3 regions of the Hymenobacter fastidiosus genome follow, and region 1 is predicted to be linked to each of the others. Evidence: riboswitches for the same ligand, from Rfam matches in the RefSeq annotation. Region 1 holds a riboswitch; each other region holds the start of a gene.
What was found. A riboswitch is a leader RNA that binds a small molecule or an ion and turns the genes downstream of it on or off. The one in region 1 is predicted to bind S-adenosylmethionine.

Region 1 (9,814 bases):
CACGCTGCGCAGGGGCTCCTGCCCAAAATAGGCGTCCAGGGTCCGGACAATCGGAATGCTGCCGCACACCGCCGCTTCGTATAATAAGGTGCCGCCGTGATTTTGCTGCAGGGCCACCAGCTCGGGCAGGTGGTTCGCCACCATTGCCTTGTTGGCCGTCACCACGCGGCGGCCCTGGCGCAGCGCCGCGCTGACCAGCCGGAAAGCCTCATTGGCATCGTCGATTACTTCGATCAGCACATCCAGGTCCGGGTCGGCCAGCAGCTCATCGGCGTGGTAGGTAAAGTGTTCGGCGGGCAGCGTCCGGGCTTTAAGCGGGTTTTTGACGGCAATGCGGCGTACCTCCGCCCCGAATTCGGGCAGGCGCAGCAGGATATCATAAATGCCCTGGCCCACGCACCCAAAGCCAATGAGCCCGATGCGCAGGGGCGCGGGGTGGACAGGAGCGGAAGCCGGGTTGGCCTTAGCGGGCGAAAGACTGGACATAGAATCGTTCGAGAAGATGGGTGATTTGCGCGGTTTCAATCAGGAAACCGTCGTGGCCGAAGCCGGAATCCATTTCGGCATACTGGGCGCCGGGAATGTGGCGGGCCAGCAGCTGTTGCTCAGCGGGTGGAAACAGCACGTCGGAGCTAATGCCGATGACCAGGGTGCGCGCCTGAATCCGGCGGAGCGCCGCCTCGACGCCGCTCCGGTTCCGGCCCACGTGGTGCGAGTCCATGGCCCGGCTCAGGGCGACGTAGCTGTAGGCATCAAACCGGGCCACGAGCTTGTCGCCCTGGTATTGCTGGTAGGAGCTGGCGCGGAAACCGGTGAGCGGCTCGTCGGCCGGCTCGGCCTGGCTGGTGGTGTAGGCCTCGTAGCTGCGGTAGCTGAGCAGCGCCACGGCCCGGGCCGCTTTCAGGCCCGCCTGGCCCCCGGCGGGCGTAGCCGAAAAGTAAGTTGAATCGGCGAAAATGGCCAGCCGCTGGGCTTCGTTGAAGGCAATTCCCCAGGGCGAATGCCGGGCGCTGGTAGCCAGCACCACCAGGTGCTCGAATGCGGCCGGCTGCTGCACGGCCCATTCCAGCGCCTGCTGCCCGCCCAGGGAACCGCCAATCAGGGTGTGTATTTTCGTCAGCCCCAGCTGCTGCCGCAGCTGCTCGTGGGCGGCTACCATGTCGCGCACCGTAACCAGCGGAAACGCCTGATACAGGGGCGCCGCGCCGTCCTCACCCGGCGTGAGCGGGCCCGTGGAGCCGTAGCAGGAACCCAGAATGTTGGCACACACGATAAACCAGTCGGCCGGGTTGAAGTGGCAGCCGGGGCCGAACAGGCCGGGCCACCACTCGAGCACGTCGGCATTGGCGGTCAGGGCGTGGCACACCCACACCACGTTGTCGCGGGTGGCGTTGAGGGTGCCGAAAGTCTGGTAGGCTACCCGCACTTCCGCCAATACGGCCCCGCTTTCCAGGGGCAGCGGCGCGGGCAGGCGGAACACCTGGTTGTTGGTCATATATTCTGGCTTACAGCTGGGGTTTTAGAAGGTAGAGCTGAGAGCTGAGATTTAAGCGCTTAGCTGGATGAGTTGCCGCGCCGCAAAACCATAACCGGATGCCCTGTCAGCTAGCTGATTCTCCGCTCTGAGCGCTAAAATCTCAGCTCTCAACGCTCCCGCTATACTTCCAGCGGAGCCGCGTGTTCTGGTTTGGGCTGCAGCAGCGTGCGGCCTGATTCATCCGGCGTAGCCGCGTTGCGGACGGCCTCAAACGCCTGGGCCAGGTCGGCGCGGATGTCGTCGAAATGCTCGATGCCGACCGACAGACGCAGGGAGGTGGGCGTGACCCCCGCCGCGCGCTGCTCGGCTTCGGATAATTGCTGGTGCGTGGTGGCCGAAGGCTGAATGATGAGCGTTTTAGCGTCGCCCACGTTGGCCAGGTGGCTGATCAGCTTCAGGTTGTCGATGAATTGGGTGGCCGTTTCCTTGCTGCCTTTCAGGCTGAAGCTGAGCACGCCGCCGAAGCCCCGCTTCAGGTATTTCTGGGCCAGGGTATGGTAGGGGCTGCTTTTCAGGCCGGGATAGTTCACGCTTTCCACCTGGGGGTGCTGCTCGAGCCAGGTGGCCACGCGCAGGGCGTTTTCCACCGTACGCTCCACGCGCAGACTCAGGGTTTCGAGGCCAATCAGCAGCTGGAAAGAGTTGAAGGGGCTGATGGCGGGGCCGAAGTCACGCAGGCCCTCCACCCGGGCCCGGATAATGAAGGCGATGTTGCCAAACGGCCCGCCCTTGCCGAACACGTCGTTGAACACCAGCCCGTGGTAGCCTTCGGAGGGCTCGGTGAACTGCGGGAACTTGCCGTTGCCGAAGTCGTAGGTGCCGCCATCGACGATTACGCCGCCCACGCTCGTACCGTGGCCGCCGATCCATTTCGTGGCCGACTCCACTACGATATGGGCCCCGTGCTCCAGGGGCCGGAACAGGTAGCCGCCCGCGCCGAACGTGTTGTCGACAATCAGGGGCAGGTCATGCTTGTTGGCAATGGCCGCAATCCGCTCAAAATCCGGAACGCTGTAGCTCGGGTTGCCGATGGTTTCGAGGTAAATGGCTTTGGTCTTGTCGTCGATCAGGGCCTCGAAGGAAGCCGGGTTGTCGCCGTCGGCGAAGCGCACTTCGATGCCCAGGCGCTTGAAGGCTACCTTAAACTGGTTGTAGGTGCCGCCGTAGAGAAAGGCGCTGCTCACGAAGTTGTCGCCGGCCTGCAGAATGTTGTTCAGGGCAATAAACTGGGCCGCCTGCCCCGAGCCGGTAGCCAGGGCCGCCACACCACCTTCCAGCGCTGCCACGCGCTGCTCAAACACGTCGGTGGTGGGGTTCATCAGCCGGGTGTAGATATTGCCGAATTCCTTGAGGGCAAAAAGGTTGGCGCCGTGCTCGGCACTTTTGAAGACGTAGGAAGTCGTCTGGTGAATCGGCACGGCGCGGGAACCCGTGGTGGGGTCGGGCTGCTGGCCGGCGTGGAGCTGGAGGGTTTCGAAATGCAGGGCTGGCGTTGACATGATGAGACGGGGTTAAGAGGAATTTCAGGAAGAAAAAGGCGGAATTTGGGCCCGTCAGTGCCCCAAAGGCGCTAGCTGAGGCCGGCTCCGCAACCAGGGCAACTGGTGCTGAGACCAGGGGAAATCCGGCGAAAAGCGCCCGAAAAATGGCCGCCGGAGGCAGAGTAAGCCGAGAAACAGAAAAGAAGGGAAGGGACGCTAGGACTGAGTCAGGCTAGCAACAACACGCCTGACAACAGCACATTCGCCCGGCCCAGCGGGCGGGGGCGGCCACGGCGGCCGAAACACGAAAACCCATCGGCAGGCCGGCGAGCCATAAGGCAGCCGGGGCGGAGGGGTTGGAGCAGGCGGAGAAAGGGGAGTTTTTCATGGTACTCGACTTATCTGTCCCGTGGGCCTGAGCACCGCGGGCAGGAATTGGCACCTTTCGCTTTACCGAAGGTTGCCAGTGGGTCACGGAGCCTGTTCTCTCGCCACTTCTGTATAAAATCTTGAAAACTGCGCCGCCGTTAGCGGGGAGTACCGGGTTGGTAAGTGCAAATGTACACCCGGAATTGAAAAACGCAAGTCCGGTGAAAAATTTCCCGTGATTTTTTTACGGGCACAAAAAAGCGCTGTTCCGGGCCGGAACAGCGCTTTTTTGCGTTTATAGCTATTCGTTTTTTGTTTTTGTCCAACTACTGAACGTAGCGCAGCAGCTAAAAGCGAGCCTTAAAAAACGGAAAACGAAACTTATAGCGTGGGGAGCGTCAGGACCTGGCCAACTTCGATATGGTCGGGGTTGGCCCCGATGGTAGCTTTGTTGGCATCGTAAATCTGGTGCCACTTGGCGGCGTCGCCGTAATGATGCTTGGCAATTTTCGACAGCGAATCACCGCTGACCACTGTGTAGCTGCTGCCGGCAGCCGTGGGCTTGGCGGCATCTTTGTTGCCGAAAAAGTCGGTGTTGCCGGCAGCGGCGGGCTTCACGGCCGGCTCAACCGGTTTTTCTTCGCCTTTATTGGTCAGGAAATCGAACAGTCCCATGGTTGCGTGTCGGTTAGAAGTGGAAGGAGGAAAGGGGGATTCGGGGCTAAGCCACACGGAATCTGACGTTCTTACGCCGGCCTCCTGATTAGGTTGTCCGGGAAGTAGGGATAAAATCGCAGCTTAACCCTTTGCCCCAGACCCCGTAAGAAACGCCGGCTTCAGCCCTTGATCGGGCATCCGGGCCGCTGCAATCCTCCCCCAACCATTACACCAACCCTATGAAACGCGTAGCCACTCCCTTCCACTACCTGGCCAGCCTGCTGCTGTTTGTTGCTTTGCTTATGTCCGGTTGCAGTCAGCCCGATAAAGTGGGCGAAACCAACATGCTCTACGGTACCGACAGCAAAGTGTGGAAGACTGATAAGGAAACCACCGCCACCGGCGACAAAGTAGCCCAGACTGATGCCGACGAGGATACGGAGCTGAAGTTTTTCGCCAACGGCACGTTCAACATGACTTCCCCGGCCCAGACCATGCAGGGCAAGTACACCTTCGACCAGCCCGGCCAGAAAATTACCCTCACGCCCGACGGCGCCACCACCAGTATGGCCTTCGACGTGACCAACCTGACGGAGAAGAAAATCACCCTGAAAGGCACCGACGGCACCACCCTGATGCTGGAAGCTGAGTAAGGCTCCGGCCCCGGAATCAACCAAACTGCTGAAAGCCCTTTCGCCCCGTGCGAAAGGGCTTTTTTGTTTCTGCATGAGGAACAGGACCGGGCGGGTCTGGCTGGTTCCGGAGAAAGCCGCTAGCTTGCCACCGTCTTATTCTGCTTACTTCAATCATTACCCAATGTCCCTGCTTTCCCGCCTGCTGATGGCCGGCCTGCTCTGCGCCAGCTTCGCCACCCAGGCCCAGACTACCACTCCTGCGCTGGTGGTGCACCCCATCCGCAGTATCAGTGCCGCCGATACCAGCTTCGCCGACCTGGAGTTTCTGACCCGGGAAATCGGTGCGGCCCGGGTGGTGCTGCTGGGTGAGCCCAGCCACGGCGAGGGCAACGTGTTCGAGGCCAAGGCCCGGCTCGTGCGCTTTCTGCAGCAGCGCATGGGCTTCACTACCCTGGCTTTCGAGAGCGGCTTCTACGAGGTGAACAAGGCCCAGCAGCAGCTCGATGCCGGAGTGTCGGCTCCGGAAGCGCTGGGCAACAGCGTATTCGGCATCTGGACCGCCACCCAGGAATTTCAGCCCGTGGAAGAGCTCGTGGCGGCCCGCAAGCTGCGCGTAACGGGTTTCGACTCCCAGCTGACGGGCGCATACGGCGAGGAGCTGGCCGATGAGCTGGAGGTTTTCCTGGAGTCGCAGAAAGCCAGTGCCGCCATCAACTACGACTATCTGGACGAGGTGCTGGGCTTTATGCAGCATTTCAACGGTTTCCCGGCGGGCCACACCCTGGGCGAGTGGGAACGGAACGTGAAGCTGGCCGACCGCCTGCTGGCCAACGCGGGCACCACGCCCGCCCGCCGGGCCGCCGCCGAGCAGTGGCGCCAGACGCTGCGCAGCCTGCAGGCCATGGCCCGCGACTACGTGCAGAACGACCCCGGGGTGAAAGACCACCAAACCTTCCAGGCCCGCGACAACAACCCCCGCGACGCCCAGATGGCCGACAACCTGTTGTGGTACCTGCGCCAGCACCCCCAGGAGAAAGTGATTTGCTGGGGCGCCACGGCCCATTTTGCCAACCAGATGCAGCTGGTCGACAACGCGGAGATTCAGCAGTTCCGGCCCATGGGCTGGCACGTGAAAAAAGCTCTGGGCGCGCAGGCCTACATTCTGGGTACGGCCACGGCCGGCGGTAGCTACGCGGCCGTGGGCGAAGCCAGTCAGCCCATTGCCGCTCCGCCCGTTGGCAGCATGGAGGCCCGCCTCGACAGCCTGGGGGCGGAGTATCTGTTCCTGAACCTGAAGCAGAACTACGGCAGCCGCCGCTTTTCGGCCTACTCCATCATGGAATATACCCCGCTGGTAGCGGAGTGGGCGCAGGTGGTAGATGGCGTCCTGTTTCTGAAAACCACCCGGCCGCCCCGCCTCCGGACGCGGCCGGCCGCTGAACTGGTAGCCGTGCCCGACTCGGCCGGGCAGGTGGCCCGGGCCGCCGCGGGCGTAGCGCCGGCCGGTGCTACGCCCGGCCTGGTGTTGCGCCGCGCCGCTCCGGCCGCCGGCACCCTGACCGTGCGGGGCCGGGTAACGGACCGCAAAACCCGCGCCGCCGTGCCCTTTGCCTCGGTGGCCCTGCCCGCGTTGGGCCTGGGCGTGATGGCCGATGCACAGGGCAACTTCGCGCTGGCCGTGCCCCGCACCGCCACGGGAGCCACGCTTCAGGTGTCGAGCGTGGGCTACGGGATGGTCAGCGTTGCCGTGGGGGCTGGTCCGCTGGCGGTGGTGCTCACGCCGCAGGCCTACGCGCTGGGCAACGTGCGGGTGAGCGGGGAATCGTTGAATCCGCGCAAAATCATGAAGAAAGTGCTGGCGGCGGCCCCGGCCAACTACGAGCAGAACGACTACGTGGCGCAGGTCTACACGCGCCGGCAGATCAGCAACTTCGACACGCTGCGGCACGCGGTGGAGTACGTGAGCCAGATTTTTGAGCCGGCGGGCTACCGGCACTGGGGGGGCGGCTTCCTGATGATGGGGCCTACTCAGAAACACCGGGTGCAGGAAACGAAGGTGCTGGTGCAGAGCCCTACTCCGCTGGGCCCGTTCGACCTGGCCGAAGGCGGACAGGGCTTCTATTCCGCCGCCGCCGATCCGGTGCGTATCTCGCCCCTGTTTAAAAGCCGGACCCTGGGCAAATTCGTGCTGCGCCTGGATAGCGTGCTGCAGCAGGGCGACGAAACCACCTACCTGATCAGCTTCACCGCGAAGCGGGCCAACCACCGCACCACCGGCACCTACCTGGAGGCCGGCTACTCCGGCCGCGTGTACGTGCGCCGGCAGGACTACGCGGTGGTACGCTACGAGGCCCTGTGGCAGGGCGACACCGTGCAGATGAATGCCACGGCCCACAAATACTACGGCCGCCAGAATCTGACGGCCCGGCTGTACGCCAGCGTCCTGACCGATTCGCGGACTTCGCACGTGGTGACCTACCAGAAGGCGGCCACCGGCCGCTACCACGTGGCCACCAGCGTGGCGCAGGGAATCAGTGCGGGCCGGGTGCTGGGCAAGCGGCCCTTCTTCAACCAGAAATTCTGCGAGGAGCACTTCTCGGTGCTGCCGGCCGGTACGCCGCCGCTGCCCGCGAATCCGGAGCTGGACCCCCGGTTCGCGGGCGGTGAAACCTACCAGCTTGATTTTGTGAAGCACCGCCCGGCGTTCTGGCAAACCTACCAGCGCCCCGCCCCGGCGGAGCCCGCGCCTACGCTCAACGCAAAGAAGCCGTAGCCTCGGATGGGGCCTGATGGTGCCCAAACACCCGCGTAATCCAGCGAGGCAGGAAGACGGCCCCCAGCACCAGATACAGGTAGTAGGTAACGATGCGGTAGAGCAGCACGATGAAGTTCGTCATGGTGGGCGTGCCGATGAACTTGCCGAAGAAGGTGGGAAATGCGCCTTCGGCAATGCCCGCCCCGCCCGGCGTAATGGCAATCAGCAGGATGACTTTGTAGGTGAGGTTGCGGCCGAAAATCAGGGCAAATTCGCCGGCGCTGACTTCGGTGAAGGCGGCAATAATGCAGCCGATAACGGCGTAGCGGGCCGTCCAGACGAAGGCTGTTGAAGCGCAGGCCCGGAACCAGTACAGCGCGCCATTGCCGCGCAGCTGGGCTGAAGCCCACACCATTTCGTTGCCGTGCTGGTAGGCTTTGGCCCGCCAGCGCCGCAGACCGGGCAGCGAAAACAGCCGCACCATCAGCCGCTTCACCGCCACCGGGTTGATGAACAGCGCGTACAGCATCAGCCCCGCGTACACGCTGACGAAGAGGTAGCTGAGTACAAACGCAATGCGCAGCGTGGTAATCAGGCCGCCCTGCAATACCTCGTGCGGATACAGCGCGTCGCCCGCCACCAGCACCACCAGCGGCACCGTGATGACGTAGTACAGGTTGTCGAGCAGGGCCGTCACCATCACGTAGGCCAGCGACTTGCCCAGACTGATGCCTTCCTTGCTGAGAATAAACGGCGCTATCGACGTGCCGCCGGCAGCCGAGGGCAACACGCAGGAAGCGAATTCCCAGAGCATAATCACGTCGAGGCTGGCCCGCCAGGTCAGCTCCCGCTCGGCAATGTGGCGGATGCGGTACACGTAGCCCAGGTCGCGGGCCAGCAGCACCACCACCATAATCAGCAGCCAGTGAAGCTTGGCATCTGCCAGCGGGGCCAGGTCGCCGGGCCGGTAGCTGCGCCAGAACATGAAGCCCACCACACTCAGGCCCAGCAGCACCGGCAGCACGATGCGCGACGGGCGAAGCTTATGCAGCAGCTGTTTTTCCTGGTTATTCTGCTGGGTAAGCGGCATGGGCAGGGGAGGAGTGGGCCAACGCAAAAGTAGGTATTATTCGCCCCGGCAGCGTCACGCCCCAACTTTAGCACGTCATACCGAGCGTAGTCGAGGTAGCTCGTCCACTTCGGTGCTATTGGCAGGATTTACCAGTGCAACGTCAGCATACGAGATACCCCGACTGCGCTCGGTATGACGGTCAGGTGGGGCTGAGTTAAAGAAAGCAAAAGACCCGCCACCCGCGTATTCCCCGGCCCGTGCTATAACCGCCGCCTGATAAAAATCGTAACTTTGCCAATCCGTGGACTAGCATTCAGTGGGCTAACCTTTTGAGCTACCTGCTTGTTGCCCTGCTATCATTCCCTGCTTACCCCATCCGAAGATGATTGTTGAACCCGGTGAACTGCTGGCGGCTATTGACTCGCCCGACGACCTCAAGAAGCTCAGCCAGGACCAGCTGGTTCAGCTCAGCCAGGAATTGCGCCAGTTTATCGTCGATACCGTGTCCATCTACGGCGGCCACTTCGGGGCTTCGCTCGGAGTGGTGGAATTGTCGGTGGCCCTGCACTACGTCTTCAACACGCCCTACGACCAGCTGGTGTGGGATGTGGGCCACCAGGCCTACGGGCATAAAATCCTGACCGGCCGCCGCGACCGGTTCCCCACCAACCGGCGCTACGGCGGCATGTCGGGCTTCCCCAAGCGCAGCGAAAGTGAGTACGACGCCTTCGGCGTGGGCCACAGCTCCACCAGCATTGGCGCCGCCCTGGGCATGGCGGTAGCGTCGGACTACAAGGGCGAGCTGGACCGGCAGCACATTGCCGTTATCGGCGACGGCGCCATGACGGCGGGTATGGCTTTTGAAGCGCTGAACCACGCCGGCGTAGCCAACTCCAACCTGCTGGTTATCCTCAACGACAACTGCATGAGCATCGACCCCAACGTGGGCGCGCTCAAGGAATACCTGACCGACATCACCACTTCCCGCACCTACAACAAGGTGCGCGACGAGCTGTGGAACGTGCTGGGCAAGCTCAGCAAGTTCGGCCCGAACCCGCAGCACGTGGCCCGCAAGGTGGAAGCCGCCATGAAGGCCACGCTGATGAAGCAGAGCAATCTGTTCGAGGCGCTGAAATTCCGCTACTTCGGCCCCGTCGACGGCCACGACGTGCAGCACCTGGTCACGATTCTGAATGACCTGAAAAGTATTCCCGGTCCCAAAATTCTGCACTGCGTCACGGTGAAAGGCAAAGGCTACGCGCTGGCCGAGCAGGACCAGACCCTGTGGCACGCGCCCGGCCTGTTCGA
Region 2 (9,814 bases), on a different contig from region 1:
ATCATTGCCGAGCGTATCAGCATCGGGGCAAACTTCCGCATCGGGGCCGACACCCAGATCCGGGCCACCGACTGCGTCATTGCCGACAACGTCGTTATCGGCGCCCACAACCGGTTTCTCATCGGGCAGCACCTCACAATCGGGGCCCGCACCATTCTGGGCCACCACAACGACCTGACGGCCCGCACCGTGCGCATCGGCGAGTACGTGTATTGGGACTCGAACGTGGTGGTCGGCCACGGTGGCAAGTTCAGTCCGGATGCGCATCTGCAAGTAGGCTCCTACTCCATGATCTGCGCGCGTATCACGCTGAACGTCAACCATTCTATCACCATCGGTGAGCAGGTCGGCATCGGCGAGGATGTGGCCATCTGGACCCACGGCTCCTACCTGCCGGTGCTGGAAGGGTTTCCCGCCGATTTTGGGCCCGTCAGCATCGGCAATCAGGTGTGGCTGCCCGCCAAGTCGACGGTACTGCCCAACCGCCGTATCGGCAACCACGTGGTCATCGGCACCAACTCCCTGATCAACAAGGATCTGCCCGACGGCTGCCTGGCCGGCGGCATTCCGGTACGCGTCCTGAAGGAAAACGTGTACCCGAGCCACGACGCGGCCCGCAACGAGCAGCTCATCCGCCGCATCGTGCAGGACTACGAGGCGCTGGCCGCCTACAAAGACCTGCGCGTGCAGCTGACCTACGCGCCGGAGCGGCACGCGCTGCGCTGCAACGAGGTGGTGTTTCACCTCGACACGATGAAGACTGCGGGAGCCTTCACCGAGGTGGAGGAAGACTTCCGGGACTTCCTGCGCCGCCGCGGCATCAAGTTTTACACCGGCCAGGCCTTTTCCTCCATCCTGCCCGCCGAATACCGTCGTCTGCTAGCCGTTTCGCCCGATGCCCTTTAACTGGAAAAACAAGAAAGTGCTGGTCGTGGTGGCCCACCCTGATGATGAGCTGCTGGGCCTGGGCGCCACCATTCACCGCCTGGTGCACGAGCATGGCTGCACGGCCCGCGCCATCATCCTGGGGGAGGGCATCACGTCCCGGGCCACCGTGCGCGACCCGGAAAAGTGGGCGGCCGAGCTTCGCGTGCACCGCGCCAACATCCAGCGGGCGGCCCAGGCCATCGGCTACGCCTCCACCGGCATCCACGATTTCGCCGACAACCGCTTCGACTCCGTGGACCTGCTGGATATCGTGAAAGTGGTGGAGCAGGAAAAGGAGGATTTTCAGCCCGATGTCATTTTCACCCACCACGGCGGCGACACCAACATCGACCACCGCCGCACGTTCGAAGCCGTCATTACCGCCACCCGCCCGTTGCCCGGCGAACCGGCCCGCACTATTCTGGCCTGCGAAACGCCTTCGTCGACCGAGTGGCAGGCGGCTAATTACCCGAACCCCTTTCTGCCCAACTTCTTTCTGGCCGTGGGCGAGGCAGATGTGGCGGCTAAGATTGCGGGCATGGAGGCCTACGAGTTTGAAAAGCGGGCGTATCCGCACCCCCGCTCGCCGGAAGCGCTGCGCATCCAGGCCCAGCGCTGGGGCATCGTGATTGGGCAGCCCTTGGCCGAGGCGTTTATGCTCATCCGGCACATCGGGTAGCCGTGCTCGACCAGCTGACCCAGCGGCTCCGGGACATTCTCTACGTCCGCTTCACCGACCATTTCGCCGCGTTTCCGGCCCACGTGCTGGCCGGTATTTCGCCGCCGGACCCCCTGCGTCGGCTCGCCAAAGTTCTCGGCTACGCGGCCGTGCGCCTCGTTGGCAATGTGTTCCGGCCCGTCCGCAACCCCGAGCCGCTACAGGGAAAGGTGTGGCTGTACGTGGTGAGCCAGAACAACTACGAGGCGCTGCAGTTCATCCGCGCCGCCCGGCCCGACAGCGTGCTGGTGGCGGGGCAAAGCAAGGAAATCGGGCGCTACAACGCGGTGGTCAACCGGCTTTCGCTGCGGCGCAAGCTGCTGTACTACTGGCAGTTTCAGTTGGTGCTGATTAGCCTGATGCGGACGGAGGGCCGGCGGGCGTGGCGGTTTTTCGACCTGATTTTCAACGCCGTCGGCTACTACGAGGTGTACGGGCGGGCTTTGCGCCACTACCGGCCCCGGGCCATCATCTTCGCCAACGACCACAACGACGACTCCCGCGCCCTGCTGCTGGCGGCCCGGGCCGGCGGCGTGCCCACGGCCTACGTGCAGCACGCCAGCGTGAGCACCAACTTCCCTCCACTGGGCTTCGATCTGAGCCTGCTCGAAGGCCAGGACGCGCTGGACAAGTACCGGCAGTGCGGCCCCGTACCCGGCCGGGTGGCGCTGGTGGGTATGCCCAAGGCGGATGCTTTTCTGGCGGCAAAGAACCTGAATCCTACCGTGCAGCGCGTGGGAATAGCCTGCAATGCCCTTGACGCCACCGCCGCCATTGCCGCCGTCGTAGACCACCTGTTCCGGGATTTCCCCGGCCTCACCTTCACCTTCCGCCCCCACCCCGGCGACCGGCGCGACTTCCGCTTTTTGGGCCAACATCATCCGCAGCTACTTTTCTCCGATGCCCGGCAGCAAAACGTGTTTGAGTTTCTGCAGCAGCAGGATGCGCTTATTGCCGCCGACACCAGCACCCACCTCGAAGCCACCCTGCTGAACGTGGTCAGCCTCTACTACCGCTTCGGCACCCACGGCATTGCCGACGACTACTACGGCTACGCGGCCCACGGCCTCGTGGACCGCGTCCACTCTCTGCCCGAGCTAACGGCCCTGCTGCGCCAGTACCAGCTGCACAAGCCCACCGACCACTACCGTCGCGCCATCTACTACAATGCCACGCTCGGCACCGCCGACGAGGGCCACAGCCAGCAGCGGGCATTACGGCAGCTGGAGGAATGGCTGAACACCACTCCATAAGAACAGCTCTGCGTCCTCTGCGAAATCCTCTGCGCTCCTCTGCGGGAACCATCGCCAGAACGGAACCGGCCCCAGTACGGAACCATCGCCAGAACGGAACCAGCCCCAGAACCTTACTTTGCACCATGCTGCCTCCGCTTCCCGCCACTGCGCCCATTTCCGCCGAAACCCGGCTGACCTACGTGCTCCGGCATTTCGGCCAGGCCTACGCCGCCGTGCCGGCCGTTTCGATAGGCTACCGGGACGCGCAGATTCAGGTAACAGAAGCCGCCGGGCAGTTTTTCAGCCAGACCAATCCTTACCCGCCCGAGCCGGTCTGGCGGGAATGGCTGGGCCAGCAGATTCCCTTCTTCTTCAGCCCGGCCGCCGACCAGCCGCTGCTGGAGCTCTTGCCCGATGGCCGCGCCCACATTCACGCCGACCTGATTTCGGCCGCCTTTTACCTGCTCAGCGGCTGGCAGGAATATTTCTCCGACGAGCGGGACCATCATGGCCGCTTCCCCTTCACGGCCAGCGTGCAGCACCGCTACGGCTTCGTGGCGGTGCCCGTGGTCAACTATTACTTCGACATCCTGAAAACGGCTGTGGAACACGTCACGGGCCAGCATTGCCAGCCCCGCCAATGGGCAGCTGATGCGCCCTTTGCGGCCTTCATTACGCACGACATCGACAATCTGCACAGTGCCTGGAAAGCCCCGGCCAAAGCAGCGCTCAAAAGACGTGACGTAGTTGGGTTTGGCCGGCAACTCTGGCAGCACTTCACCCAGTCCGATGCCTGGGATAATCTGGCGCTGGTGCGGCAAACGGTGGCAGAATACGGCGCAAAAAGCACATTTTTCTTCCTACCTAACCATCTGCCCACGAATAGCACGCCCAATGCCGACTACCGCCTGACAACCGAGCTTAAGACGCAGATCCAGGCGCTGGCGGCAGCAGGAGACGAAATACAGCTCCATGGGAGTATCGGTACGTCGGGGCACGGGCTGCGCTTGAAGCGCGAGCAACACCTGCTGCCCATAACGGCTTCCGGCCTCCGGTTTCATTACCTGATTTGGGAACCACGCCTCACCCCGATACTGCTTGATTCGCTACGCTTCACCTATGACACCACCCTGGGCTTTGCCGAGCACTTCGGCTTCCGCCACTCCTATTGCCACCCGTTCCACCCGTTCGACTTCACGCAGAGCCGGGCCACTGATTTCCTCGAAATCCCGCTCAACGTGATGGACGCCACGCTCTATCACCCCAACTACCTGCAGCTGGCCCCCGATGAGATTCTGCCGGCCCTGCAGCCCATGTTCGGGGAAATCGAGCGGTTCGGGGGCGTATGCACCGTGCTCTGGCACAACGAGAACTTCGACCCGGCCAACCTCCACAACGGCCCGCAGCAGTTCCACATCATCATGGACTACCTTCGCAGCCGCAAAACAGCTTTCGTCAACGGCCGGGAAATCTGTTGCCGGTTATGAGTTGCCGGTTGCCAGTTGTGAGTTGCGTGTTGCCAGTTGCCAGTTGCCAGTTGCCAGTTCGTTTAATAAAGCCATCAGGACGAACTGACAACACGCAACTGGCAACTGGCAACTGGCAACGCGCAACTCACAACTGGCAACCGGCAACTGGCAACACGCAACACGCAACTGGCAACTCACAACCGGCAACTCATAACCGGCAACTCACAACCGGCAACTGGCAACACGCAACTGGCAACTGACAACTCATAACTGACAACTGATTTGGGTATCGTTCAGCGGCAGGGGCTGCGCAACACCATTATTTCCTACCTCGGGCTGGCACTGGGCTTCGTCAATACGGCCCTGGTGCTGCCCCACCTGCTGGCTCCCGAGAAGCTGGGGCTGACCACGCTGCTGGTGTCCAGTGCCACGGTGTACGCGCAGTTTGCCGCTTTCGGGTTTGCCAGCGTGGGCATCCGCTTCTTCCCCTACTTCCGCAACCGCGAGGCCGGCCACCACGGCTTTCTGCCCCTGCTGCTGGGACTGCCCCTGCTGGGCTTTCTGCTGGTCACGCTGTTCTACGGGCTGGCCAAACCGCTGCTGCTGGACCAGTACGCCCCCCAGGACGCGGCGCTGCTCGTGCCCTACTACTGGTGGGGCAGCGCGCTGGCGCTGTTCACGCTGCTCTACTCCCTGCAGGATGCCTACCTGAAAGGGCTGTACCACACCGCCTTTTCGGGCTTTCTGCAGGATATTGTGCTGCGCCTGCTCATCGTGGGACTGGCTCTGCTCTATGGCAAAGGCTACCTCAACTTTCACGAGTTCGTGCTCGGCTACATCGGGCTCTACGGCATCATCCTACTGCTGCTGACGGCCTACCTGGGCTATATCGGGGAGCTGCACCTGCGGCCCACCCGGGCGGCGCTGCGGGTGCGGCCGGTGAGTGAAATCGTGCGCTTCGGCGGCTTTGCCCTGCTGTCCAGCCTCTCGGGCAGCATCCTGGGCTTTATCGACTCCTGGATGGTAGGCGCCCAGCTCAGCCTGGCGGCGGCCGGCGTGTACGGCATTGCCTACAACATCAGCACGGCCCTCACCATCCCGGCCCGCTCGCTCAACAAGATTGCCTTCCCGCTGCTGGCCCAGTACTGGAAAGACCAGGACCTGGCCAAGATGGCCGACTTCTACCGCCGCACCACCCGCCTGAACACGGCCGTGGGCTGCTACCTGGCCCTGGGCATCGGCCTGAACCTGGACTTCATCTACTCCCTGATCAAAAATCCGGTGTACGCCACCGGCACTACCGCCGTGCTGCTGCTGCTGGCCGGCCGCCTGTTCGACGGCATCACCGGCGTCAACGGCCTCATCGTCGTCACCTCGCCGCGCTACCGCTTCGATTTGATTTTCAACCTGTTTCTGGCCGGTGGCACGGTGTTTATGAACTGGCTGCTGATTCCGCGCTATGGCCTCACCGGCTCGGCCCTGGCCACACTCATTGCCCTCGTGAGCATCAACACGGCCCGCACCTGGTTTGTGTGGTATTCCTACCGCCTGCAGCCCTTCGACCGGCGCATTCCGCTCATCGTGGCCGTGGCGGCCGGAGCAGGTTTCGCGGGCTGGCTGGTCCCGTTCACCCACTCATTGCTGGTTACCATGCTGGTGCGCTCCGTGGTGCTTACCGGCGTGTACACAATCCTGATTCTGGGCTCGAATGCCGTACCGGAAGCCCGGGTTTTATTGGGCAGTCTGAAAAAAAGCATATTACCTTAGGTTATCGGGTATTACGTTAAGTAATTCAGGATCAACCCCCAAGAATTTCACCCTTATTCCGTTCAACTACCTTGTTTTAAGATAGATAAAACAATAGTTAGGAAGTTCAGAAATCGGGCTGCTACCTTTGCCGCAGCAATTCTTTACCCCCCAGAGGATTGTTTTTATACAGAGGCGTGGAGAGACAGGCTCGACGAAACGCCGGCAACCACCCGCCACCGCGGGCAAGGTGCCAACCGAAGGTCAACGAAGCTAAGTCCTGACCATATAAAAACAAGTCACCGTGAAAGCCTTTTCCAACCTCCGCCCCGTCACCGCCACCCTCTCTGCTCTACCGCATGGATGTTGTGGCAGGCTGATGAGCCGGCGTTGTTGGTAGTGCGGCCCACTCCTGCCCTTTTCCTGTCCGGGCCCTGACTTCAGCCGGCTGAGGTTTTGTTCCGCCCATTTTCTTTCGGCTGCCGCAGGATAGCCCGCCCGGATTCGCGCCGGCTTTCTGGGCCCGTTGCTCCGGAAAAAAGACCCATTATCCTCTCATTATGCAAGTAGCCTCTGAGGCGCTGGTTTCCGACCTGCGCCAGCAGCTCGCCGGGCTTTCCGCCGTATCCGTGCTGACGGCCGTAGCCGCGCAGTTTCCCGGCCAAGCCACGTTCTCGACGTCTTTCGGCCTCGAGGACCAGATCATCACCCACCTGATTTTCGAGCACAATCTGCCGATAACCGTCTTCACCCTCGATACGGCCCGCAATTTTCAGGACACTTATTCCACCTGGCACAAAACCCTGCGCCGCTACGGCCGGACCATTACGCCCTACTTCCCGCAGCAGGCCAGGGTTGAAGACCTGCTGCGCGAAAAGGGCCCGAACAGCTTCTACGATAGCGTCGAAAACCGCAAAGAGTGCTGCGGCATCCGCAAAGTGGAGCCGCTGAATCGGGCCCTGGCCGGGCAGCAGGCCTGGATTACCGGCATCCGCGCCGAGCAGTCGGTCAACCGGCACGATATGCACGCAGTGGAGTGGGACGGCGGCCACCGGCTCATCAAAGTTCATCCGCTGTTCGACTGGACCTGGGAGCAGTGTTGGGAATTTGTGCATGCCCATGGCATTCCGTTCAACCCGCTGCACCAGCAGGGCTTCGTGAGCATCGGCTGCGCCCCCTGCACCCGGGCCATCAAAGCCGGCGAGGATTTCCGGGCCGGACGCTGGTGGTGGGAAGATCAGTCGGCCAAAGAGTGCGGCCTGCACGGTACCCACAACGGCCCCGACCCGGAGGTGGTAGTGAGTAGTGAGTAGTGAAGCTCCCCCCCAAGAATTTAACGGAAACCAACATTTCACCTCTCCCCGGCCAGCAGGCCCCAAGGTCTGCGCTGACAATCGTCAGGCTCCCCCTCTCTTTCGGAGAGGGGGCCGGGGGGTGAGGCCCCGCCAGAACAGATCCTATGAGTACCCTCCATTTCGATTACCTCGACCGGCTGGAAGCCGAAGCCATTCACATCCTGCGGGAAGTGGCGGGCCAGTTTGAGCGGCCGGCCCTGCTGTTTTCGGGCGGTAAAGACTCCATCGTGCTGACGCGGCTGGCTGAAAAAGCCTTCCGCCCCGGCCGCTTCCCCTTTCCGCTGGTCCACGTCGATACCGGCCACAACTTCCCCGAGGTGCTGGCCTTCCGCGACCAGCTGGCCGCCGAGCTGGGCGAAAAGCTGATCGTGCGCAGCGTGGAAGACACCATCCGGCGGCAGCGCCTGCGCGAGCCGGGCGGCAAATTCCCCAGCCGCAACCCGCTGCAAACCTATACGCTGCTCGAAACCATCGAGGAGTTCGGGTTCGACGCCTGCATTGGCGGGGCCCGCCGCGACGAGGAAAAGGCCCGGGCCAAGGAGCGCATCTTCTCGGTGCGCGACGAGTTTGGGCAGTGGGACCCCAAACGTCAGCGGCCCGAGCTCTGGAACATCTATAACGGCCGCATCCAGCGGGGCGAGAACGTGCGCGTGTTCCCGATTTCGAACTGGACCGAGCTCGACGTGTGGCACTACATTCAGCGCGAAAACATTGCCCTGCCCAGCATCTACTTCGGCCACCCGCGCACCTGCGTGGTGCTGCCCAGCGGCCAGCTGCTGGGCCTCAATGAGCACCTGCACCTCGACGAAACCGACGAAATCGTGGAGCGCCAGGTGCGCTTCCGCACCGTGGGCGACTCGACCTGCACCGCCGCCGTGGAAAGCGACGCGGCCACCATCGACGACATCATTGAGGATTTGCTCCAGGCCAAAGTCAGTGAGCGGGGCGCCACCCGCCTCGACGACAACATCTCCGAAGCCGGCATGGAAGACCGGAAAAGGAACGGTTATTTTTAATAATGTGGGCAATGCGGTGAATGTGAAAATGGGAGGAATGAAACGGTCGTAGCACCTAGCGCCGACCGAAAATTCATTAATCACATTTCACCCATTCCCACATCCAGCCCATTCTCCCTATTCTCCACATTCATCACATTCATCACAGTAACCAGTGGACCTTCTCCGATTTATCACCTGCGGCAGCGTCGACGACGGCAAGAGTACGCTGATTGGCCGTTTGCTCTACGACTCCGACTCCGTGTCGCTGGACGTGCTGGCGGCGCTGGAAAACCGGCCTACCGTGCACGGCACCGTGGACCTGGCGTTGCTCACCGACGGCCTGCGCGCCGAGCGGGAACAGGGCATCACCATCGACGTGGCCTACAAGTACTTCACCACGCCCCGCCGCAAGTTCATCATCACCGACGCGCCCGGCCACGTGCAGTACACCCGCAACATGGTCACGGGCGCCTCCACCGCCGATCTGGCCATCGTGCTGGTCGATGCCCGTCAGGGCGTGGTGGAGCAGACCCGCCGCCACGCCCTCATTGCCTCGCTCGTGGGCATCCGCCACTTCGTGCTGGCCGTGAACAAGATGGACCTGGTGGGCAACGACGAAACGGTGTTCGACCAGATCGTAGCCGACTACGCCGCCGTGGCCGACCAGCTCCAACTGCCCCAGGTGACGGCCATTCCGCTCAGCGCCCTGCTCGGCGACAACATCGTGACGCGCTCCAAAAACCTGCCCTGGTACGCCGGCCCCAGCTTGCTCGAACACCTGGAAAGCGTGCCGGCCTTTGAGGAAGCAGCTATTGGCGAGCCCCGCTTTCAGGTGCAGTTCGTTATTCGCCCCCAGACCGCCGACTACCCCGACTACCGCGGCTACGCCGGCCGCATCCACAGCGGCGAATACCGCCGCGGCGACCGGGTTCAGATCCTGCCCGGGGGCCGGGAGTCGGTGATTGAGGCCATTGAGGTGGACCAGCGGGAAGTGGAAACCGCCGCCGCGCCCCAGGCCGTAATCCTGCGCCTGCGCGACGACATCGACATCAGCCGCGGCGACTCCATCGTGCCAGTGGGCAGCTCGGTGCGCGTAACCAGGGAGCTGGAAGCCACCGTATGCTGGATGAGTGAGCAGCCGCTGTGGCCCGGTCGTAAGCTGCTGGTGCAGCACCACTCGGCGGTAGTTAAGGCGGTGGTCACGGCCATTGACTACCAGGTGAACGTGCGTACCTACGACCGCGCCGCCACCGAATCGGCCCAGCTCAACGACATCGTGGGCATCCGCCTCAAAACGGCCGCCCCCCTGGTGGTTGATGCCTACCAGCACAACCGCGCGACGGGGGCCTTTATCCTGGTAGATGAG
Region 3 (9,814 bases), on a different contig from region 1:
TGCGGGCCATTTGCGAGAACGCCGCCGGACAGGTGCTGGTCGCGGGAGCTGGGGGTGACGCCAATATTGGCTTTGCCGATGAAGCCATCCTGATCCTGTTGAATCCGCAGGGCGATACGCTCTGGACCCGCAAGGTAGATGGCCCTACCGGTGACTCGTATACCGGCCTGCTGCTGGGCAACGACGGCACCTTCGTGCTCACGGCCTCGCTGAACACCTACCCGCAGTGGCTCAAGGTCAACGCCGCCGGCCAGGTCGTGGCCCGAACCAACATCAACTACGATGCCGACAACATCGGAGTGGTGACCGGGCTGTTCAAGGACAACTCCGGACGGGGCGGCTACTGGCTCCAGAACAGTAATGGCAGTACCATCAGCGAGCGGAAATTACTGCACCTGACCGAAGCCGGCGTGGTAGATCAGACCAAGCCCCTGTACGGTAAAGGCAGCGACTTTATCACCAGCGTGGCCCCGCTGCCCAACCAGGGGGGCTACCTGATGTGTCAGGCCAGCAAGCTCACGCGCTTTACCGCCGCGCTTGATACCGTCTGGACCAAGTACCTGATTTACACCAATGGCGTCGTGACGGGCTACGCCACGCCCGGCCAGGTGCAGCCCCTGGCCGATGGCAACTTCGTGCTGGCCGGCAGCTTCTACTTCGCCGATGGCTACCGCGTGTACCTGGGCAAGATCACGCCCGACGGGCAGGTGCTGCGCGACACGGTGCTCTTCCGCGCCGGCGGCTCGGAAACCATCCGCAGCCTGGCCGTGGAGCCGGGCACCAACAACTACGTGTTCAGCGGCGAGGCCACGCAAGGCCCCCTGGGCCGCTCCGATCTGTTTCTGGGCATCCACGCCAACTGGCGCGTCCTTTCTACCCGGGCCGCCCGCGCCCCCCGGGTCGCCTTTGAGGCCTGGCCCAACCCGCTGGCGGCCGGCCAGCCCGAGCTGACGTTGCGCGCCGACCGCCAGGTAGCGGGCGAGCTGACCCTGACCGATCCGCTGGGCCGCCGCGTGCGCACCTGGCCCGCCACCCGGGCGCTGGCCCAGGCCGGTGGGCAGCGCCTGTCGCTGGCGGGCCTGCCGCCGGGCCTCTACCTGCTCACCGGCACCGCCGCCGACGGCCGCCGCTATGTAGCCCGTATCGTCCGCGAGTAAACCCCGCCTGACTGATGCCCCAGAAAAAGCCCCGTTACCAGTTGGTAACGGAGCTTTTTCTGGGGCATCAGTCACGTATCCACTACCGCGCAAGGCAAGCAATTGCTCATTGTTAATTGATAATGACTTCCACCCGGCGGTTGCGGGGGAGCTGTTGCGGGTCGCGGTTGTCGGCTACCGGGCGGGTGGCGCCGTAGCCGTGGGCCGTGAGCCGCACCGAGTCGATGCCCTGCTGCACGAGGTAGCGGCGCACGACGCGGGCCCGCTGCTCGGACAGGCGCAGGTTCAGGGCCGGCTCCCCGACGTTGTCGGTGTGGCCCGCAATTTCGAGGCGCAAAGCGGGCTGGGCGCGCAGCATCCGGGTCAGTTGGTTCAGCCGGGGCCGCGAAGTGGGCAGCAGCGTGGCCGTGCTCTGGGTGAAATACAGGTTGGACAGCGTCACGGCCGCTCCTTTGCTCAGGGCCGATAAATCCGGCAGCGTGTCGGGTACCGCAACCGGACTGGCGGGGGCCGCGGCCGGAGGAGCGGCCGGCATTGCTGCCGCCCGCCGGGAAACCGCGGCGGTCTGGTGCCCGCGCCCGGGGTTGGGCGGAACTACTCTGGGAGGCAGCGCAGTCGGCGGACTAACGACCGGGGCCGGGGGAGCAACCGGCTGGGGGCGTACCGCCACGGCTGGTATTGGTTTGGCGGACGCGGGCAGCTCGGCGTACAGACTGCTGGCCGGAATGGGCTGGGGCTCGGCGGCCGACCCGGGCAGCTGCCAGGTGAGCAGGGCGCGGGTATCCCACTGCACCTGGTAATATTCCACCCGCAGCGGGTAGTAGCGCCCGCCTACCAGCGTCACCTCGGCCGCCGACTCCGTGGCGACCTGGTCGCGCCAGGCGCTCAGGATTTTCTTGCCCCCCACCCACACCCGCATGCCATCGTCGCTGAGGATGCGGAAGGTGTAGCGGCCGGTAACGGGAATGAAGATGTGACCCGTCCAGCGTACCGAGAAATACTCGGCCGGCACGCCGGGGCCGGGAGCCACAAACCGGCGCGATATACCCATCAGGTTGGGCGGGCCGGTGGTCCAGCTGAAGTCGATGGTGGGGTCGGTACGGGTGAGCACGAGGCGGTTGAAGTTCCTGCCGTCGTAGTACTGCCCGCGCAGGCCGGTACCGGGCAGGCTCTGGGCCGGCAGCCGAACGGATAGCAGCAGCAACAGCGGGAGCAGCGGGAGCAGGGCCGGGAGAAATCGGGGAAACAGCATGGCTGAATTGATCATCTGAAAGCGTCGCGCGTTGCCTACGGGCCTAAAGCTACCGGATAACGCCCGACCGGTTCCCAAAATTGGATTCCGGATTTTCGTACTGTATCTTCGTTTTAGTTACTTATCCAGAAAGACCGAGGGACTGGGCCCGACGACGTCTTGGCAACCTGCTACACAAGGTGCCAACTCCCATTTCGGCGTTTCGGCGGCGAATAAAGATAAGTACCGGACTCGCCCTTGCGCGGCTCTTTCTGGATAGGCTTTTTGGTACCGCCTCATTAGAATAGAAGCAGCTATGCAACCGACGCCCCGCCCCAAATCCCCGCTTTACGCTATTCTTCAGCAGCGCATTCTCGTGCTCGATGGCGCCATGGGCACCATGATTCAGCGCCACCCGCTGGACGAGGCCGACTTCCGCGGCCCGCGCTTTGCGGACCACGCCAAGCCCCTGCGCGGCAACAACGACCTGCTGTCAATAACCCGCCCCGACATCATCCGCGGCATCCACCACGACTACTTCGCCGCCGGGGCCGACATGGTGGAAACCAATACCTTCAGCGGCACCACCATCGCCCAGGCCGATTATGGTTTGGAGCATATCGTGTATGAGCTCAACTTCGAATCAGCCCGGATTGCCAAAGAGGTAGCCGACGAATTCACCGCCCGCGAGCCGCACAAGCCGCGCTTCGTGGCCGGGGCCGTAGGGCCCACCAACCGCACGGCCTCCCTGTCGCCCGACGTGAACCGGCCCGGCTTCCGCGCCGTGACCTTCGACGAGCTGGCCGCGGCCTACCTCGAGCAGGTGCGCGGCCTGATCGACGGCGGCTCCGACACGCTGCTCATCGAAACCATCTTCGACACGCTCAACGCCAAGGCGGCCCTGTACGCGGTGCAGAAGTTCTTCGACGAGGGCGGCAAAGTGGTGCCGGTTATGATTTCGGGCACCATCACCGACGCCTCCGGCCGCACGTTGTCGGGCCAGACGGTGGAGGCCTTCTGGAACTCCATCAGCCACTTACCGCTGCTGAGCGTGGGGCTGAACTGCGCCCTGGGGGCCGACCAGCTCCACGTCTACGTCAGGGAGCTGAGCCGGATTGCCGACGTGCATATTTCCGCCTACCCCAACGCCGGCCTGCCGAACGCCTTCGGCGGCTACGACGAGTCGGCCCAGGAATTCGCGGCCGTGGTGGAGAATTACCTGAAGGAAGGCATCGTGACGGTGGCCGGCGGCTGCTGCGGCACCACGCCCCAGCACATTGCGGAGCTGAGTAAGCTGGCTCAGCGCTACGCGCCACGCCCACTTCCTCAGCTCCGCAATGCGCAATTAGTAATTAGTAATGAAGAATTAAGAATTGCCGACGACCAGCAAGCCGACGAGCCAATTACTAATTCTTCATTACTAATTACTAATTCAAGCGCGACTCGCCTGGCCGGCCTTGAGCCCTTCAATATCTACCCCGACAGTCTGTTTGTGAACGTGGGCGAGCGGTGCAACGTGACCGGCTCCCGGGCCTTTGCCCGCCTGATCCGCACCGGCTCCTACGAGGCCGCCCTACAGGTGGCCCGCGACCAGGTGGAAGGCGGTGCCCAGGTGCTCGACGTGAACATGGACGAGGGCATGCTCGACTCGGAGCAGGCCATGACGACGTTTCTGAACCTGATTGCCTCCGAGCCCGACATTTCCCGGGTGCCGGTGATGATTGACTCCTCGAAGTGGACCGTGCTCGAAGCCGGCCTGAAGTGCGTGCAGGGCAAGAGCATCGTCAACTCCATTTCGCTGAAAGAGGGCGAGGAAGTTTTCAAACAGCACGCCCGCACCGTGCGTCAGTACGGGGCCGCCGTGGTGGTCATGGCCTTCGACGAAACCGGCCAGGCCGACACGTTTGAGAAGAAAATTGCCGTGTGCCGGCGCAGCTACGACATCCTGGTCAACGAAGTGGGCTTCCCGCCCCAGGACATCATCTTCGATCCCAACATCCTCACGGTGGGCACCGGCATGGAGGAGCACCGCAACTACGCCCTCGACTTTATCGAGGCCGTGCGCTGGATCAAGGCCAACCTGCCCGGGGCGCTGACTTCCGGCGGCATCAGCAACATCAGCTTCTCCTTCCGCGGCAACGACGTGGTGCGCGAGGCGATTCACTCCAGCTTCCTCTACCACGCCATCCGCGCCGGGCTGGATATGGGCATCGTGAACCCCAGCCAGCTGGCCGTGTACGACGAGGTGCCCAAAGACCTGCTCGAATTGGTGGAAGACGTGCTGCTCAACCGCCGCGCCGACGCCACCGAGCGGCTGGTCGACTTCGCCGAAACCGTGCAGCAGAAAGGCAAGGTCGAAGTGGTGGCTGATGCCTGGCGCAGCCTGCCCGTGGCCGAGCGGCTTCAGCACGCCCTGGTGCGCGGCATCACCGAGTTTATCGACCAGGACACCGAGGAAGTCCGCCGGCAGGTCGGCCGCCCGCTGGAAGTCATCGAGGGGCCGCTGATGGCCGGTATGAACGTGGTCGGCGACCTGTTCGGGGCCGGCAAGATGTTTCTGCCCCAGGTGGTGAAGTCGGCCCGGGTGATGAAAAAGGCCGTGGCCTACCTGGAGCCCTACCTGCTGGCCGACAAGCGCGGGCAGGAGCGGCAGACGGCCGGCAAAATCCTGCTGGCCACAGTGAAAGGCGACGTGCACGACATCGGTAAGAACATCGTGGGCGTGGTGCTGGCCTGCAACAACTTCGACATCGTGGACCTGGGCGTGATGGTGCCCCTGGAGCGGATTCTGGACGAGGCCGTGAAGCAGCAGGTGGACGTTATCGGCCTCAGCGGTTTGATTACGCCCAGCCTGGATGAGATGGTGTACGTGGCCCAGGAAATGGAAAAGCGCGGCCTGAAAACGCCCCTGCTCATCGGCGGCGCCACCACGTCGCGCCTGCACGCGGCCGTGAAAATCGCGCCCAACTACTCCGGCCCCATCGTGCACGTCCACGACGCGTCCCGCTCGGTGGGCGTGGCGGCCAGCCTGCTGGGCTCCAGCGCCGAAGCCTACGGCCGCACCGTGCGCGACGAGTACACCAGCCTGCGCCAGGATTACGCCAGCCGCCAGCGCGACAAAAACTACCTGCCCATCGAGTCCGCCCGCGCCAACGGCTTTAAGGCCGACTGGGCCGCCGCGCCCATCACCAAACCCACGTTTCTGGGCACCAAAGTCCTCGACCACTACCCGCTGGCCGAGCTGGCTGAGTACATCGACTGGACGCCGTTTTTCCACACCTGGGAGCTGAAGGGCCGCTACCCGCGCATCCTGGACGACGCAACCCTGGGCGAAGCCGCCACCAGGCTTTTCGCCGACGCTCAGGCCATGCTGCAAAAGGTCATTGCCGAAAACCTGCTGACGGCTCGCGCCGTGGTCGGCTTCTGGCCCGCCAATACTGTCGGCGCCGACACCATCGAAATCTACGCCGACGACCAGCGCGACAAGGTGCAGACCGAGTTCTTCACCCTGCGCCAGCAGGGCGAGAAGGGTCCGGGCATTCCCAACCTCGCCTTCTCCGACTTCCTGGCTCCGAAAGAGTCGGGCCGCGCGGACTATATCGGCGGCTTTGCCGTCACGGCCGGGCTGGGCATCGAAAAGCTCATCGAGCAGTTTGAGGCCGACCACGACGACTACTCCAGCATCATGATCAAGGCCCTGGCCGACCGGCTGGCCGAGGCCTTTGCCGAGCGCCTCCACCAGCGGGTACGGGAGGAGTTCTGGGGCTACTCCTCGGATGAGAAGCTGACCAAGGAAGAGCTGATTCAGGAGCAGTACCGCGGCGTGCGGCCCGCCCCCGGCTACCCCGGCTGCCCCGACCACACCGAGAAAATCACCCTGTTCCAGCTCCTCGACGCCGACCAGCAAACCGGCATCATCCTCACCGAAAACCTGGCCATGTACCCGGCCTCCTCGGTCAGCGGCCTCTACTACGCCCACCCGGACAGCCGCTACTTCGGCCTCGGCAAAATCGGCAAGGACCAGGTGGCGGACATTGCCCAGCGCAAGAACATGCCGGTAGCGGAGCTGGAGCGGTGGTTGTCGCCGAATTTGAACTACGAGGTGGCGAGTAGTGCGCCTCACCCCCCGGCCCCCTCTCCGAAAGAGGAGAGGGGGAGCCAGACGACAACGCCAGCTGCCGAGCATTTTTACCCGCAGGATAAAGTTCTTACGGCCGATAAGCGGCAGTACGGCAAGCTGGACCTGAAAGGACGAAGCCGGGAAATGCGGCAGCAGCCCACGGAAGCGGAAGAAGTGCTCTGGCAGGCGTTGCGCGACAATAAGCTGGGCTCGAAGTTTCGCCGCCAGCACAGCATTGACCGCTACATCGTGGACTTTGTCAGCATTGGCTCCAAGCTGATTGTGGAGGTGGACGGCGACGTGCATCAGCAGTCCGATCAGGCCGCTTATGACCAGGGACGCACGGCCTTGCTGACGGAACTGGGCTATCAGGTTCTGCGCTTTCCCAACGAGCAGGTAACTCAGCGCCTTCCCGAAGTGCTGGCAGCTATTAAAGCCCTCCTGCCCGTTTCTGCCAACTAACTCTTTACTCTTGTCTGCAATCAGCCGTCTGGCACCCCCTCTCCTCTTTCGGAGAGGGGCCCGGGGGGTGAGGCGTCCAAGTCGCGCCACCACGACCATGAAAGTAACCGAACACCTGTCCCGCGCCGACGGCAAAACGCTGTTTTCCTTCGAAGTGCTGCCGCCCCGCAAGGGCGAGAACATCCAGACGCTCTTCTCCAACATCGAGCCGCTGCTGGAATTCAAGCCGCCGTTTATTGACGTCACCTACCACCGCGAGGAGTACGTGTACCGCCAGCACCCCAACGGCCTGCTGGAGAAGAAGACCGTGCGCCGCCGCCCTGGTACGGTGGGCATCTGCGCGGCCATCAAAAACCGCTTCGACGTGGATACCGTGCCCCACCTGATCTGCGGGGGCTTCTCGAAGGAGGAAACCGAAAATGCCCTCATCGACCTCAACTTCCTGGGCATCGACAACGTGCTGGCCCTGCGCGGCGACCCGATCAAGAGCGAAGGCCACTTCAAGCCCGAGGCCGACGGCCACAGCTACGCCTGCGACCTGATCGGGCAGGTGGCGTCGTTGAACCACGGCGAGTACCTGGACGAGGAGCAGGACGACACCTGGGCTACTGACTTCTGCATCGGCACGGCCGGCTACCCCGAAAAGCACTTTGAGGCGCCGAATTACGGCACCGACCTGCGCTACCTCAAGCACAAGGTGGACCGCGGGGCCGACTACATCGTGACGCAGATGTTTTTCGACAACGAGCAGTATTTCAGCTTTGAGAAGCGCTGCCGGGAGGCGGGCATCACCGTGCCTATCATCCCCGGCCTGAAGCCGCTGACGACCAAAAGCCAGCTCACGATGCTGCCCCGCTCGTTCTACCTGAATATTCCCGAGGCACTGACTGAAGCCGTTCATCTGGCCCCTAACAATGAGGCAGCGCGGCAGATCGGCATTGAGTGGTGCGTCAATCAGAGTAAGGAGCTGATGGCCCACGGCGTACCCTGCCTGCATTACTATTCCATGGGCAAATCGGAGTCGATCCGGCGGGTGGCGGCGGAGCTGTTTTGATGCAACTGACCGTTCTCAGCTGCGGTTACGCACTGAGGTTACGCCGGGGGAGGTGGGTTGCCGGCGGTTAGCCGTCAGGAGCGGGACGCCAGGAGTTTAGGGCGCAGGCGGTAAAAGAGGCAGGAACGAAACGGGTGACCAGGCCGCCGCGCCTTGCATCGGCACCCTGCTCTTATGCTGACTTCCAGCTTCTGCCTTCCCGCTTCTGACGCCTCAAACAGGGTTTCAGTAAGGCCCCGCGTAACCGCAGGTACGCAGTGAGTTGCTCAGGATACCGGAAAGAAGCTTGCGCTGCTTCGGAAAAGACCGTTTTTCAGACCACCAGACAATTTGGTGCGTAACAGCAGGTATCCGTTCACCCTCGTACCCCGGCTGGCAGGCCGCTTGCGCCGGGTGGTGGCATTGGAAAATTATTAACGGTTAAGTCGTACCTGATCTATGGCTGCGCTCGACGATCTGTTTGCTCAGCTGCGCGTGGCTACCGCTCCGACGGAAATAGAGGCGTTGCAAAACGGCATCTGGCAGCTTTGGCTCGACCCCGGCGACGTGGTCCTCGACAAGCAGCTGGAAGAAGGCATGCGGGCGCTGGCGGCGGGCGACTTTTCGCACGCTATTCACGAGTTCACCCAGCTTACAACGGCGAAGCCGGACTTTGCCGAGGGCTGGAACAAGCGGGCTACGGCCTACTATCTGCGCGGCGAGTACCGGGCCTCCCTGCTGGATATTGCGGAAACCCTGCGCCGCGAGCCCCGTCATTTCGGGGCGCTGGCCGGCTGGGCCGCCATCCTGCGCATGCTCAATGACGGGCCCCGCGCCCTGCGGGTGTTGCAGCGGCTGGCCCGAATCTGCCCCCGGCTGCCCGGCCTGCAGAGCCAGCTCCGCGACCTGCGCGACCAGCTCGGCAACTCCGGGCAGTAACTATATACGGGTAGTGCGGGAGTTCGGGAAAATTTGTAAATTTCCCGGACCAATTCCGCCGGCGCGTTTGCCAAGATTTTCCGTATCTGACTGTCTGTCTTACGTATTGGCCGGAATATTGCTCTTTTCAACCGGTGTTGCAGCCCTATTATCAATGGTACTTAAACCATAATTTTTTTCATAATACGGAATTTTTCAGCCCAGTAGCCGCTCTGAATTCAGCTTATCGCCATTGCCCGCACTCTTTCCCACCCAAAATTCCCCCTCCCATGAACAAACGGTTACTTCTCGGGCTGATAGCCCTGTTACTTTCCTTTAGTTCGCAGGCCCAGCGCCTGCGGACCACCGAGTCGGAAAGCGGCATGATCGAAAAAGGAAATAAAACCGGCGTTTGGGAATACTATGTCCACGCCCGGGATGGCCGCCAGATCACCGTGCAGAAGTACGACCACACCGCCCGGAAGCTCGTGTTCTATCGGCCCATCGAAGACATTCCGTACAGCGTGGAGTTGCAGGCTGGTCAGTGGACCCGTAGCCGGATTGATCAGCCCCCGTTGTTCATTGGGGGCGACCCGGTGCTGGCGTCCTATACCACGAAGCTGGTGTACCCCGCGGGCGCCCAGCAGCGCAACCTGCAGGGCAAAGTGCTTATCTCCTTCATGATTGACACCCTGGGCCGCGCTTCAGACCACAAGATTTTGCTGAGTGTGGGCGGGGGCTGCGATGAGGAAGCCATGCGCGTGTGCCGCAAGATTCCCGATCAGTGGATTCCGGCCCGGAAAAACGGGCGCGCCGTCCCGTTAGTGTATGAATTGCCCTTCACCTTCAAGCTGCAGCCCCCGGCACTCGTTTCGCAGTAAGCCGGCCTCGGC

Region 2: it holds a riboswitch for S-adenosylmethionine, as region 1 does, so the genes downstream of both, ABD833_RS02190 (phosphoadenylyl-sulfate reductase) here and ABD833_RS14730 (O-acetylhomoserine aminocarboxypropyltransferase/cysteine synthase family protein) in region 1, are expected to answer to the same signal.
Region 3: it holds a riboswitch for S-adenosylmethionine, as region 1 does, so the genes downstream of both, metH (methionine synthase) here and ABD833_RS14730 (O-acetylhomoserine aminocarboxypropyltransferase/cysteine synthase family protein) in region 1, are expected to answer to the same signal.

Annotation. Positions count from the first base shown of each region.
Region 1 is NZ_BAABDJ010000035.1:98,403-108,216, forward strand. Features, by position in the region: gene ABD833_RS14720 (homoserine dehydrogenase) at 1-486, opposite strand, end outside; gene metX (homoserine O-acetyltransferase MetX) at 464-1,495, opposite strand; gene ABD833_RS14730 (O-acetylhomoserine aminocarboxypropyltransferase/cysteine synthase family protein) at 1,657-3,036, opposite strand; SAM riboswitch class I at 3,414-3,526, opposite strand; gene ABD833_RS14735 (LysM peptidoglycan-binding domain-containing protein) at 3,769-4,062, opposite strand; gene ABD833_RS14740 (hypothetical protein) at 4,284-4,697, shown strand; gene ABD833_RS14745 (erythromycin esterase family protein) at 4,861-7,452, shown strand; gene ABD833_RS14750 (lysylphosphatidylglycerol synthase transmembrane domain-containing protein) at 7,433-8,524, opposite strand; gene dxs (1-deoxy-D-xylulose-5-phosphate synthase) at 8,889-9,814, shown strand, end outside.
Region 2 is NZ_BAABDJ010000002.1:326,565-336,378, reverse strand. Features, by position in the region: gene ABD833_RS02215 (acyltransferase) at 1-906, shown strand, start outside; gene ABD833_RS02210 (PIG-L deacetylase family protein) at 896-1,606, shown strand; gene ABD833_RS02205 (hypothetical protein) at 1,609-2,898, shown strand; gene ABD833_RS02200 (DUF7033 domain-containing protein) at 3,024-4,367, shown strand; gene ABD833_RS02195 (lipopolysaccharide biosynthesis protein) at 4,632-6,116, shown strand; SAM riboswitch class I at 6,278-6,390, shown strand; gene ABD833_RS02190 (phosphoadenylyl-sulfate reductase) at 6,656-7,408, shown strand; gene cysD (sulfate adenylyltransferase subunit CysD) at 7,555-8,466, shown strand; gene ABD833_RS02180 (sulfate adenylyltransferase subunit 1) at 8,621-9,814, shown strand, end outside.
Region 3 is NZ_BAABDJ010000037.1:92,606-102,419, reverse strand. Features, by position in the region: gene ABD833_RS16630 (hypothetical protein) at 1-1,157, shown strand, start outside; gene ABD833_RS16625 (PA14 domain-containing protein) at 1,270-2,409, opposite strand; SAM riboswitch class I at 2,528-2,634, shown strand; gene metH (methionine synthase) at 2,705-6,970, shown strand; gene metF (methylenetetrahydrofolate reductase [NAD(P)H]) at 7,068-8,024, shown strand; gene ABD833_RS16610 (tetratricopeptide repeat protein) at 8,463-8,942, shown strand; gene ABD833_RS16605 (energy transducer TonB) at 9,212-9,802, shown strand.